One region of the Azospirillum aestuarii genome, then DNA from elsewhere that is predicted to be linked to it. Evidence: predicted binding sites of a transcription regulator. Region 1 holds the regulator's gene; each other region holds the start of a gene.

The links. The regulator PhoB, encoded in region 1, activates phosphate uptake and scavenging genes when phosphate is short. The targets are predictions, from matches to a motif close to TNTCATAAAACTGTCA.
Region 2: ugpB (sn-glycerol-3-phosphate ABC transporter substrate-binding protein UgpB) is a predicted target of PhoB. The motif match lies at 2,455-2,470, and genes of this name have one in related genera.
Region 3: JJL56_RS05050 (HesB/IscA family protein) is a predicted target of PhoB. The motif match lies at 1,491-1,506, and genes of this name have one in related genera.

The regions. Positions count from the first base shown of each region.
Region 1 is NZ_JAEPIV010000002.1:675,935-681,162, forward strand. Features, by position in the region: gene JJL56_RS07820 (hypothetical protein) at 1-508, shown strand, start outside; gene JJL56_RS07825 (HesA/MoeB/ThiF family protein) at 583-1,371, shown strand; gene JJL56_RS07830 (DsrE family protein) at 1,397-1,834, shown strand; gene JJL56_RS07835 (hypothetical protein) at 1,840-2,097, shown strand; gene phoB (phosphate regulon transcriptional regulator PhoB) at 2,261-2,965, opposite strand; gene phoU (phosphate signaling complex protein PhoU) at 2,997-3,797, opposite strand; gene pstB (phosphate ABC transporter ATP-binding protein PstB) at 3,843-4,628, opposite strand; gene pstA (phosphate ABC transporter permease PstA) at 4,666-5,228, opposite strand, start outside.
Region 2 is NZ_JAEPIV010000002.1:462,020-467,247, reverse strand. Features, by position in the region: gene JJL56_RS06840 (M48 family metallopeptidase) at 1-295, opposite strand, end outside; gene JJL56_RS06835 (sensor histidine kinase) at 494-1,624, shown strand; gene JJL56_RS06830 (hypothetical protein) at 1,832-2,224, shown strand; gene ugpB (sn-glycerol-3-phosphate ABC transporter substrate-binding protein UgpB) at 2,539-3,876, shown strand; gene ugpA (sn-glycerol-3-phosphate ABC transporter permease UgpA) at 4,077-4,961, shown strand; gene ugpE (sn-glycerol-3-phosphate ABC transporter permease UgpE) at 4,958-5,228, shown strand, end outside.
Region 3 is NZ_JAEPIV010000002.1:77,177-82,404, forward strand. Features, by position in the region: gene fdxB (ferredoxin III, nif-specific) at 1-154, shown strand, start outside; gene JJL56_RS05040 (nitrogen fixation protein NifQ) at 244-834, shown strand; gene JJL56_RS05045 (hypothetical protein) at 877-1,374, opposite strand; gene JJL56_RS05050 (HesB/IscA family protein) at 1,655-2,035, shown strand; gene nifU (Fe-S cluster assembly protein NifU) at 2,085-3,008, shown strand; gene nifS (cysteine desulfurase NifS) at 3,012-4,217, shown strand; gene nifV (homocitrate synthase) at 4,470-5,228, shown strand, end outside.

The sequences.
Region 1 (5,228 bases):
GCTGGACATCACCGAACGCCAGAGCGTCATGATGGTGGGGAGCGGCGCCCAGATGAAGGGCATCGCCCGCGCCGTCGTGGGCAACGACAGCGGCGTGCAGAAGCACTCGCTGACCGTCGCCCAGGGCGGTGAGTTCGTCGGCAACATGTCCCTGCCCTACACGCGCTGGGCCGTCATGAGCAAGGAGGGCAAGGTCGTGGCCTCCGGCGACACGATGGACCCGGCGAAGTCGGGCGAGGACATGCTGAAGAAGCCCAGCTTCAAGATCGAACCCGGCCAGTACGAGCTGGTGATCGTCCCGCCGAAGAACGTGGTCGGCGAAATCCCCTATCAGCTCAACTTCGTCCAGAAGGTGGCCAAGTCGCCCGACGACACGAGCGAGGAGCGCCCATTCGACAAGATCATGCGGGAACGCGAGGCCCGTCTGAAGCAGTGGGCGGCGGAGGATGCGAACAAATCGTCCAGCACGTCGAAGACCACCCCCTACAAGATGAGCCTGCTGGCCTGACGCTTCCGCCCGCGGCGGGGCTCTGAGCAAGGGGGCTTGCGCGGCACGGGGCGTTCCGCGCTATTCTGCGGACCATGGATTTCACCGACACCCAGCTTCACCGCTATTCCCGCCACATCATCCTGCCGGAGGTCGGCGGCGTCGGGCAGGAGGCGCTGCTGCGTGCCCGCGTCCTGGTCATCGGGGCCGGCGGGCTGGGCGCGCCGTTGCTGCTCTACCTCGCCGCGGCGGGGGTGGGCACCATCGGCGTCATCGACGACGACACGGTGGACCTGTCCAACCTGCAACGGCAGGTGATCCACGATGAGTCGTCGCTCGGCGTTCCGAAGGTGGAGAGCGCCGCCGCCCGCATCCGCGCGCTGAACCCCGACGTGGCGGTGGAGGTGCACAAGACGCGGCTGACCAGGGACAACGCGCTGGACCTGATCGGCCGCTACGACATCGTGGCCGACGGGTCGGACAATTTCGCCACGCGCTTCCTGCTGAACGACGCCTGCTACTTCGCGGGTAAGACGCTGGTGTCGGCGGCGATCCTGCGCTTCGACGGGCAGGTGTCCACCTTCAAAGCGCATCTCGGCGCCCCGCACCCCTGCTACCGCTGCCTGTTCCCGGAGCCGCCGCCGCGCGGGCTGGTGCCGTCCTGCTCCGAGGGCGGCGTTCTGGGGGCGCTGGGCGGCTTCGTCGGCTCGCTCCAGGCGACCGAGGTGCTGAAGGAGATCCTGGGCATCGGCGAGGGCCTGTCGGGCAGCCTGATGATGCTCGACACGCTGCACGCCTCGTTCCAGCGCATCACGGTGCGCCGCGACCCGGACTGCCCGCTGTGCGGCGCCCACCCGACCATCCACGACCTGTCCGCCCACTGAGCGGCGCTTGGGAGAGCCCTGACCCATGGAAGGTCCTGAAAACCTGTCCATCGTCCTGTTCGCGGGCGGCTTCGACCGGGTTCACTACGCCCTGGTGATGGCCAGCGCGGCGGCGGCGACCAACCGCAAGGTCACGCTGTTCTTCACCGGCCGCGCCCTGAACACGCTGCTGGCCGAGGACGCGGACGGCGCGCCGGGCTGGCACCGGCTGGACCCCGCCGACGACGGCCGCCGCCCGGCGGAGCGCGACGCCGCCTTCACCGCCGACGGGCTGGCCGGCTTCGAGGAGTTGCTGGAAGCCTGCGTGATGCTGAAGGTCACGGTCATGGCCTGCGAGATGGGGCTGCGCGCGCTCGGCCTGCCCGTTGGCGCCCCGCTGCGCCCCGACGTGCCGGTGAAGACCGGCGGAGTCGTCACCTTTCTGAACGACGCGCCGAAGACCGGCGCGATCCTGTTCGTGTGAGCGCCATGACCGACGACCACAGCTTGGTGATCGAACACGCGAACCGCTTCGAGGCGATCGCCGCAGAGGGTTTCGAGGGCCGGCCCTACCGGGACGCGCTGGCCCATCTGGCGCAGCATGTGACGGCGCATCCCGATCTCGCCCCGCGGGTGGCGTACGCCCTGCGCATGATGATCGGCTTCATCGAGGACAGCGACCCGGCGAAGCGCTTCGGCCCGAAGGTGGAGATTTTGCGGGAGGCGGTGGGGCTGCTGGAGGGGTGAACAGCTCCGCCACGTGGCCCCCACCCTTCCCACGCTTGCGCGTGGGCCCCTTCCCTCCCCCGCTTCGCAGGAGAGGGAGATGGTCGCGAAGCGGCGGCAGTCCCCTCCCCTGCGAAGCGGGGGAGGGTAAGGGTGGGGCAAGGTCAGCGTCCGGGCATTTCGGTTAGATGGACTTGCTGTCCAGCGCGTAGCCGGCCGAACGGACGGTGCGGATCAGGTCCATCTCCGTCTCCTCGTTCATCGCCTTGCGCAAGCGGCGGATGTGCACGTCCACGGTGCGCGGCTCGACATAGACGTCGTGGCCCCACACCACGTCGAGCAGCTGCTCGCGCGAGAAGACTCGGCCGGGATGCTGCATGAAATGGCGCAGCAGGCGGAACTCGGTCGGACCCAGATGCACGTCGCGGCCGTTCCGGCGCACCCGGTGGGCGGCCAGATCCATGGTCACGTCGGCGAACTGCAGCGTCTCGTCGGTCATGCCAGGCGCCGAACGGCGCAGCACGGCGCGCATGCGGGCGACCAGCTCGGTCGGGGAGAAGGGCTTGGTGATGTAGTCGTCGGCGCCGGAATTCAGGCCGCGCACGCGGTCCGCCTCCTCGCCGCGGGCGGTCAGCATGATGATCGGGATGTCGCGCATCTTGCTGTTGCGGCGCATCTGGCGGCAGACCTCCAGCCCCGACATCAGCGGCAGCATCCAGTCGAGCAGGACGATGTTCGGCGTCTGCTCCCCGGCCAGCAGAAGGGCTTCCTCGCCGTCGGTGGCGGCGTTAACCCGGAAGCCTTCCTTCTCCAGATTGTACTTCAGCAGCGTCACGATGTCGGCTTCGTCCTCGACGACGAGGACGAGCGGCTTCAGCGCCGAATTCATGCTTGTCCCGCTCCCACTGCGCGTCTCGCCGTCACGCGGCATGTCCCGCTCCATCGTTATCCGGGCCGCCGTCCCGCGGCAATCCCCGTTCCACCGCCTCGGTGGCCGCATCCATGACCGAACCGCCCGGCTCGACCACGGCGAAGCTGCTGCCGTCGTTCTTCGGACGCGCCGCGCGCAGCGTCGTCCCGACCACCAGATAGTGGATGGTCTCGGCGATGTTGGTGGCGTGGTCGCCGATCCGCTCCAGGTTCTTCGCCATGAACAGCAGGTGCGTGCAGGGCGTGATGTTGCGCGGGTCCTCCATCATGTAGGTCAGGACCTCGCGGAACAGGCTGGTGTAGAGGTCGTCCAGTTCCTCGTCGCGCTCCCAGGCGGCGATGGCGCGCTGGACGTCGCGCTCGATGTAGGCGTCCAGCACGTCCTTCATGATCGACTCGACCAGCCGCCCCATGCGCGGGATCGCCACCGCCGGGCGCACCACCGGCACCTGGGCCAGCGCCAGCGAGCGCTTGGCGATGTTGGAGGCGTAGTCGCCGATCCGCTCCAGGTCCGACGCGATCTTCAGCGCCGACACGATCTCGCGCAGGTCCTGGGCCAGCGGCTGGCGCAGGGCGAGCAGGCGCACGGCCTCGGCGTCGATGTCGCGCTCGTAGGCGTCGATGCGCAGGTCGGCCTGCATGACCTGGGCGGCCAGCGCGACGTCGCGGCGGGCCACCGCCTTCACGGCGGCGTCCACCTGCGCTTCGGCGACGCCGCCCATCTGGGTGATCAGGTTGGACAGGCGCTCAAGTTCGTGCGCGAAGGAACGCACGATGTGTTCGTTGCTCATGCTTCACGTCCTTCGCTGATGGAAGAGTAGTGGCGATGCCGGGGATCAGCCGTAGCGGCCGGTGATGTAGCCCTGGGTGCGCTCGTCCCGCGGGTTGGTGAAGATTTCCTCGGTGTCGTCGCACTCGACCATGTCGCCGAGATGGAAGAAGGCGGTCTTCTGGGAGACGCGGGCCGCCTGCTGCATGTTGTGGGTGACGATGACGATCGTGTAGTTCTCGCGCAGCTCGTCGATCAGCTCCTCGATGTGGGCCGTCGCGATGGGGTCGAGCGCCGAGCAGGGCTCGTCCATCAGGATCACCTCGGGGCTGACGGCGATGGCGCGGGCGATGCACAGGCGCTGCTGCTGGCCGCCGGACAGGCCGGTGCCCGGCTCGCGCAGGCGGTCCTTCACCTCGTTCCACAGGCCGGCGCGCTGCAGCGAGGTCTGGACGATCTCGTCCATCTCGTCGCGGTGGCTGGCGATGCCGTGGATGCGCGGGCCGTAGGCGATGTTGTCGTAGATCGACTTCGGGAACGGGTTCGGCTTCTGGAAGACCATGCCGACGCGGGCGCGGAGCTGCACCGCGTCGATGTTCTTGCCGTAGACGTCCTCGCCGTCGAGCGCGATCAGTCCCTCGACGCGGCAGTTCTCGATGGTGTCGTTCATGCGGTTCAGGCAGCGCAGGAACGTCGACTTGCCGCAGCCGGACGGGCCGATCAGGGCCATCACGCGGTTTTCCTGGATCTCCAGGTTGATGCCCTTGAGCGCCTGTTTGGCCCCGTAGAACACCTTGACGTCACGGGCGACCATCTTGGTGCCGTGGATGCCGGCGGCGGGACGCGAAGCCATGGCCGTGGCCGGGATGTGGGTCTGGACGCTCATGGGGTTACCAACGCCTCTCGAATTTCTTGCGCAGGAAGACGGCCAGGCCGTTCATCAGGATGAGGAAGGCGAGCAGGATCAGGATCGCCGCGGAGGTGCGTTCCGTGAAGGCCCGCTCGGGGCTGTCCGCCCACATGTAGATCTGCACCGGCATGGCCGTGGCGCTGTCGGTCAGGCCGCCCGGGATGTCCACGATGAAGGCCACCATGCCGATCATCAGCAGCGGCGCCGTCTCGCCCAGCGCGCGGGCCATGCCGATGATGGTGCCGGTCAGGATGCCCGGCAGGGCCAGCGGCAGGACGTGGTGCGTCACCGTCTGCAGCGGCGAGGCGCCGACGCCCAGCGCCGCTTCGCGGATCGACGGCGGCACCGCCTTCAGCGCAACGCGCGAGGCGATGATGATGACCGGCAGGGTCATCAGCGCCATCACCAGACCGCCGACCAGCGGGGCGGAGCGCGGCAGCCCGAAGAAGCCGAGGAACACCGCCAGACCGAGCAGGCCGAAGATGATCGACGGCACCGCGGCGAGGTTGTTGATGTTCACCTCGATCAGGTCGGTCCAGCGGT
Region 2 (5,228 bases), 210 kb from region 1:
CTCCGTCGGTGAAGGGAAGCTGCGGCGGCAGGGCGGCCAGCCGCGCCCGGACCCAGCCGTCGTGCCGCCCGACGAAGCGCAGCGCTTCCTCCTCCGGAACACCCACCGGAATCACCACCTGGATCAGCCCGCGTCCGGCGTCCACCCGCAGGGTCATCCGGCGGGCGCGGGCGCTTTCCCGCAGCTCCAGCGGCACGGGCAGGCCGGCGACGGCCAGGGCGCGCGGGGCCTTCGCGCGGGGAGCCTGGGGTTTGGCCTGGGTTTTGGAGGGGTGGGATTTGCGGCGGAAGAGCATACCTGACTTATAGCCCGCATGGCCGGCCGGGGCCAATGGGGCCGTTGTCCTTCACATTCAAACGGAATTTGTCCCAAGTGAGTTTTGCATGTGATATTTGACTTCGTAGGCCAAGTGGCCGAATAAATGCGCTGAAATCTCAGTGTAAGTGGTGAAGTCGTGGGCGAGTATACCGGTAAGAACTCAACCGAAAGTCATATGACGGATCGTGCGATCTGGCTTGAGGCTCTGATCTCCGCCAACGGCGCCGCTCACGCTCTGCTTGGGCTGGACGCGCGGCTTCTCGTGGTCAATCAGGCTTTCGCCGCTGCCTTCGGCTGCCTGCCGGAGGAGGTGGACGGCAGGGAACTGACCGAGCTGGGTGTTCCGGCGGCCATCGTCTCCCAGGTCGAGGCACAGGTCCGCCGTGTTGTCCTCACCGGGGTCCCGGTGTCGGCCTTTGGCCTGCTTCCCCGCGGCGAAATGGTGCTGAGCCCGGTGCGCGACGCGGACGGGGTGATCACCGCGGTCGCCGCCATCGCCGACACCAACGCCGCCGCGCTGGCCGCCGCCCGCGCCGAGGCCGAGCGGGCGAAGGCCGAAACCGAGCGGGTCCGCGAGGAGGCCGAGACGGGACGGACCGCCATCGGGCGCTTCCTGTCCGCCGCCAGTCACGACCTGCGCCAGCCCTTCCAGGCCATGCACCTGTTCCATCATCTGCTGATGGGGCGCCTGACCGATCCCGGCGCGCGCGATCTGGGCGAGAAGCTGGAAATGTCGATCGAGGCGGCGGAAGCGCTCCTGCGCGCCCTGCTGGACGTGTCGAAGCTGGAGGCCGGGCTGGTCCGGAGGCAGGTGCAGACCTTCCCCATCGACGAGACGCTGGGCCGCCTGCTCAACGAGTTCGCGCCGGAGGCCGACGCCAAGGCCCTGCGCTTCAACGTCCGCCCCGCGGACGCGGAGGTGAGCACCGACCCGGTGCTGCTGGAGCAGCTTCTGCGCCCGATCCTGTCGAATGCCCTGCGCTTCACCGAGTCGGGCGGCGTGCTGCTGGCGGCGCGGCGGCGCGGCGGGGCTCTGCGCATCGAGGTGTGGGACACCGGCATCGGCATCGCTCCCGCCGACCAGTCGGCGATCTTCGACGACTTCCGCCAGCTCGGCAACCCGAACCGCGACCGTCGGCACGGGCTGGGGCTCGGCCTCGCCATCGTCCGGCGTCTGGCGACTCTGCTGGGCCTGCCGGTCTCGCTGCGCTCGGTGCCCGGCAAGGGGTCCGTCTTCGCGGTGGAAGTCCCGCTGGCGGCGGAGAGCGCCGAGGAACTGCCGGTCGAGAACAGCAGCGCGGCGTGACGGGGCGGGGAGCCGCCTTTCCTCCTTCCCACCGAACGAACAGAGAGCGCCGTCCTCGCTTGCGCTTGCCGACCCGTCCATCGGCGCCGCGCCGGGCGTCGATGGAGCGCGCATACTTCCTCCGAAGGCCGGGGCCGTTCACGGCCCGCCGGCCCCGGCGTCATGGTCTGGGTGCGCCATGGGCGCGGCCTGGGATCGGAGGGAAGCATGCATCGCAAAGCAGGGTGCCGGCTGGCCGGTTGTCTGGCGGGGATGACGATGGCCGCCTTCGTCGTCCTGCCCGCCGCCGCGCAGACGACAAGCCTGGACTGGGACCAGCGCGGCTGTGTCTTCGGTCCCCGGCCCGGCCTGGACCGGCTGGTGCCCGGCTACAACCCCGGTGCGCAGCCCTACTACTGCCCGCCGCCCGCCGCGCTGTATCCCGCGCCGCCGGTCGCGGCCCCGACGGCGTCGCTCTATCTGTCGGCGCCGAGCCGGTCCTACTGCCTGCTGCGCTCCTCCGGCCTGATGGGGGACAGCCTGTCGCAACTGGCCGGGTCCCTGTGCCGGGACGACTCCGCGCTGTGGGCGCTCGCCCAAACATGGCACCCCGAGAGATGACGTAAAGGTGATAGTCCGTACTGATACGTACGGCTGATTGACAGCCTCCCCCTCTGTCCTTAAGGCTTGCAAAAAAGAAACACACATGCGGGGAGGAAAACCATCGATGCCGGCGCAACATCCGCCACCGCCTTAAGTCCCGTTCCATGCCTTACGCAGGATCAACGTTGCAACCGCGAGGAGCGGATGCGGCGCGCCCCTGCGCGCGTGTTCCGGACACGTCACCAAATCTTCACAAGACCGTCGCGGGACCGCAACCCGCGCCCTGCATGTCAGCACATCACGCAATCGATTGGTTCCAGGGAGAGACCACCATGCTGACCCGCCGCAAGCTCGCCGTCTCGACGGCCGCCTTCGCGCTCGCCGCCGGTTTCACCGGCGCCGCTTACGCCCAGCAGAAGACCGTCGTCGAATTCTGGCACGGCCTGCCCCAGCCGCTCGGCGGCCAGCTCGAGCAGGTGGTGAAGGGCTTCAACGACAGCCAGGACAAGGTCCAGGTCAACCCGACCTTCAAGGGCAGCTATCCGGAGACGATGCAGGCGGCCATCGCCGCCTTCCGCGCCGGCAACGCCCCGCACGTCGTGCAGATGTTCGAGGTCGGCACCGCCACCATGCTGTCCGCCGGCCCGGCCATCAAGCCGGTGCACCAGCTGATGAGCGAGACGGGGTCGGGGCTCGACGCCGCGGCCTACATCCCGGCGGTCCGGGGCTATTACAGCTCCAAGGACGGCAAGATGATGGCCCTGCCGTTCAACAGCTCCACCACCATCACCTTCTACAACAAGGACGCCTTCCAGAAGGCCGGGCTCGACCCCAACAAGCCGCCGGCGACCTGGCCGGAGGTGGCCGACGCGGCGCGCAAGCTGAAGGCGGCGGGCGTGACCTGCCCGATGACCTTCTCCTGGCCGACCTGGACGCAGTTCGAGCAGGTCGGCGCGCTTCACGACAAGCCCTTCGCGTCGGAGGCCAACGGCTTCGGCGGGCTGAACGCCACGCTGAAGATCAACGACCCGTTCTTCGTGAAGCATCTCCAGACGCTGATCGACCTGCAGAAGGAAGGCGCGCTGCGCTACGGCGGCCGCGACAACGCCGCGGACTCGCTGTTCCCGTCGGGTGAGTGCGCGATGATCCAGGCCTCGTCGGGCCTGCGCGGGCGCATCGTCAAGGAGGCCAAGTTCGCCTGGGGCGCGGCGCCGCTGCCCTACTGGCCGGACGCCATCGCCTCGCCGAAGAACTCGATCATCGGCGGCGCCGCCTTCTGGGTGATGACCTCGCCCAAGCGCACCGCCGACGAGTACAAGGCCGTCGCCGCCTTCTTCAGCTACCTCGCCCGTCCGGAGGTGGACGCCAAGTGGCACATGGACACCGGCTACGTCCCGGTGACGCTGCAGGGCTTCGAGCTGGCGAAGAAGGAAGGCTTCTACGACAAGAACCCCGGTGCCGAGGTGCCGGCGGAGCAGCTGACCCGCACGGCCACCACGGAGAACACCATGGGCCTGCGGCTGGGCAACCTGCCGGAGATCCGCAACATCATCCAGGAGGAGATGGAGCGGGCGTTCCAGGGCCAGCAGACCGCCCAGCAGGCGCTGGACAACGCGGTGAAGCGTGGCGACACGGTCCTGCGCAACTTCGAGCGCGCCAACAAGAACTGAGTGTTCTCTCCCCCTCCGCTCCGCTCACGCGCAAACTCCGTTTGCGCTGACGCGACAGGCGGACCTTTGGTCCGCCGAAAGCGGGGAGAGGGCAGGGGTGAGGGGCTTGTGCTTATGCCGGGCGTTCCGCGATGCACAACCCCCTCACCGGCCCTTCGGGCCACCCTCTCCCCGGAGGGGAGAGGGTTGAAAGGGATTCCATGCAACGTCGCGTGATTTTCGACAACAGGGCGTTGCCCTACCTGCTGCTGGCGCCGCAGGTGGCGGTGACGCTGATCTTCTTCATCTGGCCGGCGGCGCAGGCGCTGTGGCAGTCGGTCCACCTCCAGGACGCCTTCGGCCTGCGCAGCCAGTTCGTCGGGCTGGAGAATTTCCAGGCGGTGCTGAGCGACCCGAACTATCTGGAGACGGTCAAGACCACCATCGTCTTCAGCGCGTCGGTGACCCTCCTGTCGCTGGCCTCCGCGCTGGGGCTGGCGGTGCTGGCCGATGCGAAGATCCGGGCGGCGGCGGCCTACAAGACGCTGCTGATCTGGCCCTACGCGCTGGCGCCCGCCGTGGCGGCGGTGCTGTGGATGTTCATCTTCAACCCGGACATCGGCATCCTGGGCCGCGCGCTGAACAACCTCGGCTACGCCTGGGACTACCGGCTGAACGACGGGCAGGCGCTGACCATGGTCATCCTGGCGGCGAGCTGGAAGCAGGTCTCCTACAACTTCATCTTCTTCCTGGCCGGGCTGCAGGCCATCCCGCGCTCCGTCCTTGAGGCGGCGAGCATCGACGGGGCGGGGGCGGTGCGCCGCTTCTGGACGATCACCTTCCCGCTGCTGTCGCCGACCACCTTCTTCCTGCTGGTGGTGAACATCGTCTACGCCTTCTTCGAGACCTTCGGCACGATCCACGCCCTGACCCACGGCGGGCCGGGCAAGGCGACCGAGACGCTGATCTTCCGCGTCTACCAGGACGGCGTCGTCAACCACGACCTGGGCGGCTCCTCGGCGCAGTCGGTGATCCTGATGGTCATCGTCATCGCGCTGACCGCCATCCAGTTCCGCTTCGTCGAGCGCAAGGTGCATTACTCATGACCCGCGACCGCGCCAATCCGCGCTCCGGCGGGCGCCTGATGGACATGGTCCCGCACCTGATCCTGATGCTGGGCGTCCTGATCTTCGCCTTCCCGATCTACGTGACGGTCATCGGTTCGACCTGGGACGCCGCCACCATCGGGCGCGGCAACCTGCCGCTGACGCCGGGCGGGGAGATGCTGAACAACTACGCCTCGGCCTGGAGCGAATCGCAGGGCAACCGCGTCATGCACACGCCCGTGCGCATCATGATGTGGAACAGCCTCG
Region 3 (5,228 bases), 600 kb from region 1:
CATCACCGAGGACGGCGACATCGTCGACGCCTTCGACGACGAGGCCGAGAAGAAGGTCATGAGCGTCAAGAACGCCGGCAACTGCATCGGCTGCGAGAGCTGCGGCAAGGTCTGTTCCAAGAACTGCATCACCCACTTGCCCCAGGCGGCCTGACGGCCGCCCACCTTCCTTGAGACGGCCTGACGGCCGCCCACATTGCCTGCGGCGGCCTGACGGCCGCCAGACCCCGGAGGACGGACGCCATGGGCATCCTCGACACCGCCCCGCCGGGAGCGGGCGACACCACACACCTGTACCGCTGGCTGACCGACCGTCAGGGACGCTGCAACGTCTTCGACGCGCATTTGTTCGCCTGCATCCTGGCCCGCCGCTGGCCGACGGGTCCAGGCGCGCTGGGTCTCGACGACAGGGCGCTCGGCCAGCTTCTCGACCGCTACTTTCCCGATGCCTTCGCGGCCGGCCTTCCGGTTCCCGACAGCTCGCCCACCCCCCTGCCCCCGCTGCTTCGCGGCGAGGTGGACGACATCAGCGCACTCCTGCTCGCCCACCGCTCGCTGGGCATTGAGGAGGAGGAATGGCTCGCCGCGATCGTCGCGCGGGCGATGCTGGACGAGGGCGAGTTGTGGCGCGACCTGGGGCTGGCCGGCCCGAGCCATCTCGCGGCGCTGATGGAGCGCCATTTCGAATCCCTGGCGCTTCTGAACGCCACCGGCACACGGTGGAAGGTCTTCCTCTACCGCTTCCTCTGCGCGCGGGACGGGCTGATCCCCTGCGGAGCCCCGGTCTGCCGCGATTGCGGCGCGGAGGCCGTCTGCTTCGGGTCGGGTGACTGACCGGATCGATCCGTCAGTCACCCGACCCGCCCTTCTCCGCCGTCACTCGTCTCCCACACCCTTCGCCAGCGCGGCGATGACGCCGTAGCCGACCCGGTCCTGCGGGTCGATCTCCGCCAGCTTGGCGAGGATCGCCGTCGCCTCCGCCACCCGCCCGCTGCGCAGGGTGATGAAGGCCAGCGCCTTCAGGGTGAACAGGGTGAAGCGCGGCGCGCCCTCCCTCGCCCAATCCGTGCTGTCCGCGCGCAGGCTCCGCCAGTCGCCGGCATAGCCGCCCTCGCGCGCCGCCGCGTCCAGCCCGATCGTCGCCACCCGCTCCGCATCCGCGAAGCGCTTGCGGTTGAAGTAGAATTTGTAGAGCGCGTAGAAGACCGGCAGAACGCGCGGCCCCATCCGGTGCGCCTCCCACAGCAGGGCTTCGCAGGCCGCGGCGTCGGGGCGGGCCTTGACCGCCTCCTGCAGCTTCTCGTCGATGTGCTCCGGCACCTCGCCGAAGGCCATGCGCCCGTTGGACATCCGCAGTTCGACCGGCCGCTCCATCACACATCCCCTTCCATTGCTCTTCGACACTGTGCGCCCAACCGACAATCCTGTATGGGCCGCAAGCGGGGTTCGCAAAAGCCCATAAACAAATTGTGCGTCCTTTCGTCGCAGGATGTCATAAACCCGACAGGGGTCCGACCTGACAATTGTCGGGAAGGCATCAGCCCGCCGGCCTGACAATCATTTTAAATCAATATCTTAGTAGTTGGCATGCCGCTTGCTATTCCATGACCAAGATCGGTCGGCATGCCCGACGGAGCATTTGGAGGCGGCAGACATGGTGACCCTGACGGATGCGGCGGTGAACACCCTGGAGCGCGTGCTGGCGAAGTCCGGCGGCGCCGCGGCCGGCCTGCGCATCGCGGTGGCCGACGGCGGCTGCGCCGGCATGAAGTACCAGATGGGGCTGGAGGCCACGGCGGGCGACGAAGACGCCGTGCTGACCTTCGGCCCGGTGACGATCTTCGTCGATCCGACCAGCCAGCCCTTCCTGACCGGCGTGGTGGTCGATTTCGTCGAAGGGGTCGAGGGCGCTGGCTTCAAGTTCGACAACCCGAACGCGACGGGCAGCTGCGGCTGCGGCAAGTCCTTCTCGGCGGGACCGGGGGGAAGCTGCTCCTCCGCGCCGTCGGCGGGCGGCTGCGGCACCGCTCACTAACCCCGAACACACTCCCCCCACCCGATAACGTCGGGAAAGGCAAGGCGCCATGTGGAACTACACCGACAAGGTCAAGGAACACTTCTTCAACCCGAAGAACGCCGGCGCGCTGGATGAGGCGAACGCCGTGGGCGAGGTCGGGTCGATCACCTGCGGCGACGCCCTGAAGCTGATGATGAAGGTCAACCCCGACAGCCAGGTCATCGAGGACGCGAAGTTCCAGACCTTCGGCTGCGGCTCGGCCATCGCGTCCTCGTCGGCGCTGACGGAGATGATCATCGGCAAGACGGTGGACGAGGCGCTGGCCGTCACCAACCGCGACATCGCCGAGTATCTGGGCGGCCTGCCGCCGGAGAAGATGCACTGTTCGGTCATGGGCGCCGAGGCGCTCCGCGCCGCCATCGCCAACTTCAAGGGTGAGGAGTGGGTGGACGACCACGAGGAAGGCGAACTGGTCTGCAAGTGCTTCGGCATCGACGCGGCGATGATCGAGCGCGCGGTGACCGTCAACAGCCTGACCACGCTGGAGGAGGTCACCCACTACACCAAGGCCGGCGGCTCCTGCCAGACTTGCCACGAGAAGATCGAGGAGGTGCTGGAGGCCGTGCTCGCCAAGACCGGCGCGCTGGCCCCGCCCAAGTCCCATGCCCCCGGCACGGTCGGGCTGGACGCCATCAAGCCGCTGGCCCCGAAGGCCGAGGCCCCGGCGGCTCCGGCGAAGCTCACGAACGTGCAGCGCATGCAGAAGATCATGGTCGCCATCGAGGAGCTGCGCCCGCAGATCCAGCGCGACGGCGGCGATGTGGAGCTGGTGGACATCGACGGCAAGGACATCTACGTCCGGCTGACCGGCGCCTGCTCCGGCTGTTCGCAGTCCGCCGGCACCATGATGGGCGTGCAGGCCAAGCTGGTCGAGGCGCTGGGCGAATTCGTCCGCGTCAAGCCCGCCTCCCTTCTGCCGGTGGGGGCCTGAGCCATGACCGCACAGGGAATCTACCTCGACAACAACGCCACCACCCGCGTCGATCCGGAAGTGCTGGCGGAGATGCTGCCGCTGTTCACCGAGCAGTTCGGCAACCCCTCCTCCATGCACGGCTTCGGCGCCGCGGTGGGCGGCAAGATCGAATGGGCACGCAAGCAGGTGCAGGCGCTCCTCGGCGCCGCCCATGACAGCGAGATCGTCTTCACCTCCGGCGGCACGGAGAGCGACAACACCGCCATCCTGTCGGTGCTGGAGGCCTATCCGAAGAAGAGGAGCATCGTCACCAGCGTGGTCGAGCATCCCGCCGTGCTGGCGCTGTGCGACTATCTGGAGAAGAAGCGCGGCTACACCGTCCACCGCATCGGCGTGGACAACCGGGGCAACCTGGACCTGGACGCCTACAAGGCGGCCCTGTCGCCGGACGTCGCCATCGTCTCGATCATGTGGGCGAACAACGAGACCGGGACGATCTTCCCGATCGAGGAGCTGGCCCAGCTCGCCAAGGCGGTCGGCGCGGTGTTCCACACCGACGCCGTGCAGGCGGTCGGCAAGATCCCGATGACGCTCGCCAACAGCGCGGTGGACATGCTGTCGCTGTCCGGCCACAAGCTGCACGCGCCCAAAGGCATCGGCGCGCTCTACGTCAAGCGCGGCCTGCGCTTCCGCCCGATGCTGCGCGGCGGCCACCAGGAGCGCTCGCGCCGCGCCGGCACCGAGAACGCGCCGGGCATCGTCGGGCTGGGGGCGGCGGCACAGCTGGCCCTGCTGCACATGACCGACGAGAACACGCGGGTGAAGGCACTGCGCGACAAGCTGGAGCAGGCCATCCTGGCCGCCGTCCCGAACTGCTTCGTCACCGGCAACCCGGCCAACCGCCTGCCCAACACCTGCAACGTCGCCTTCGAGTACATCGAGGGCGAGGCGATCCTCCTGCTTCTGAACGAGGCCGGCATCGCCGCCTCGTCGGGGTCGGCCTGCACCTCCGGGTCGCTGGAGCCGAGCCACGTGATGCGGGCCATGGGCGTGCCCTACACCGCCGCCCACGGCGCCACCCGCTTCTCCCTGTCGCGCGAGACGACCGAGGAGGAGATCGACCGGGTGATCGCGGTGGTCCCCGGCATCATCGCGAAGCTGCGCTCGCTGTCGCCCTACTGGTCGCAGGCGGGCGCCCCGAAGGAGTTCGCACCGGTTTATTCGTAACACCGAGATCGCAGGCCGGGCCGGGCCCGCGCTCCGGCAACCCGCCCGACGACACCCGCCGGGACGCGGTTCCCCGGCCCGGTCTGCGACACAACACCCTGTATCCGTTGCCCCCACCCTAACCCTCCCCCGCTTCGCAGGGGAGGGAATCGAGGTCCTCTCCCGCCCAGCGGGGGAGGGAGGGGACCCCGCAGTGGGGAGGGTGGGGGCAAGACCCACCGCTGATTAAGCTCAGATTGAGGATGTGACCGAATGCCGAAGGCCGGTTCCACCATCATCAACGACACGACGCTGCGCGACGGGGAGCAGACGGCGGGGGTCGCCTTCACGCTCGATGAGAAGATAGCCATCGCCCGCGCGCTCGACGAGGCCGGCGTGCCGGAGCTGGAGATCGGCATCCCCGCCATGGGTCCGGAGGAACGCGAGGGCATCCGCGCCGTGGCCGCGCTGGGACTGAAGGCCCGGCTGATGGTCTGGTGCCGCATGCACGACACCGACCTGAAGGCGGCGCTGGACTGCAAGGTCGGCTTCGTCAACCTGTCGATGCCCGTCTCCGACATCCACATCACCAAAAAGCTGAAGCGCAGCCGCGCCTGGGCCTTGTCGGAAATCGAACGCAAGGTCAAGACGGCCCGCGACCACGGGCTGGAGGTCAGCCTGGGCGGCGAGGACTCCTCGCGCGCCGACATGGATTTCCTGATCGCCGCCGCGACCGTGGCGCAGGAGGCCGGCGCCCGCCGCTTCCGCTTCGCCGACACGCTGGGCGTGCTCGACCCCTTCCAGACGCGCGCCTGCATCGAACGGCTGCGCCGGGCCACCGACCTGGAGATCGAGATCCATTCCCACGACGATCTCGGCCTCGCCAACGCCAACTCGCTGGCCGCCGTGCTGGGCGGGGCGACCCACGTCAACACCACCGTCAACGGCCTGGGCGAGCGCGCCGGCAACGCCCCGCTGGAGGAGGTGGTGGTGTCGCTGAAGGTGCTCTACGGGCAGGACTGCGGGGTGGAC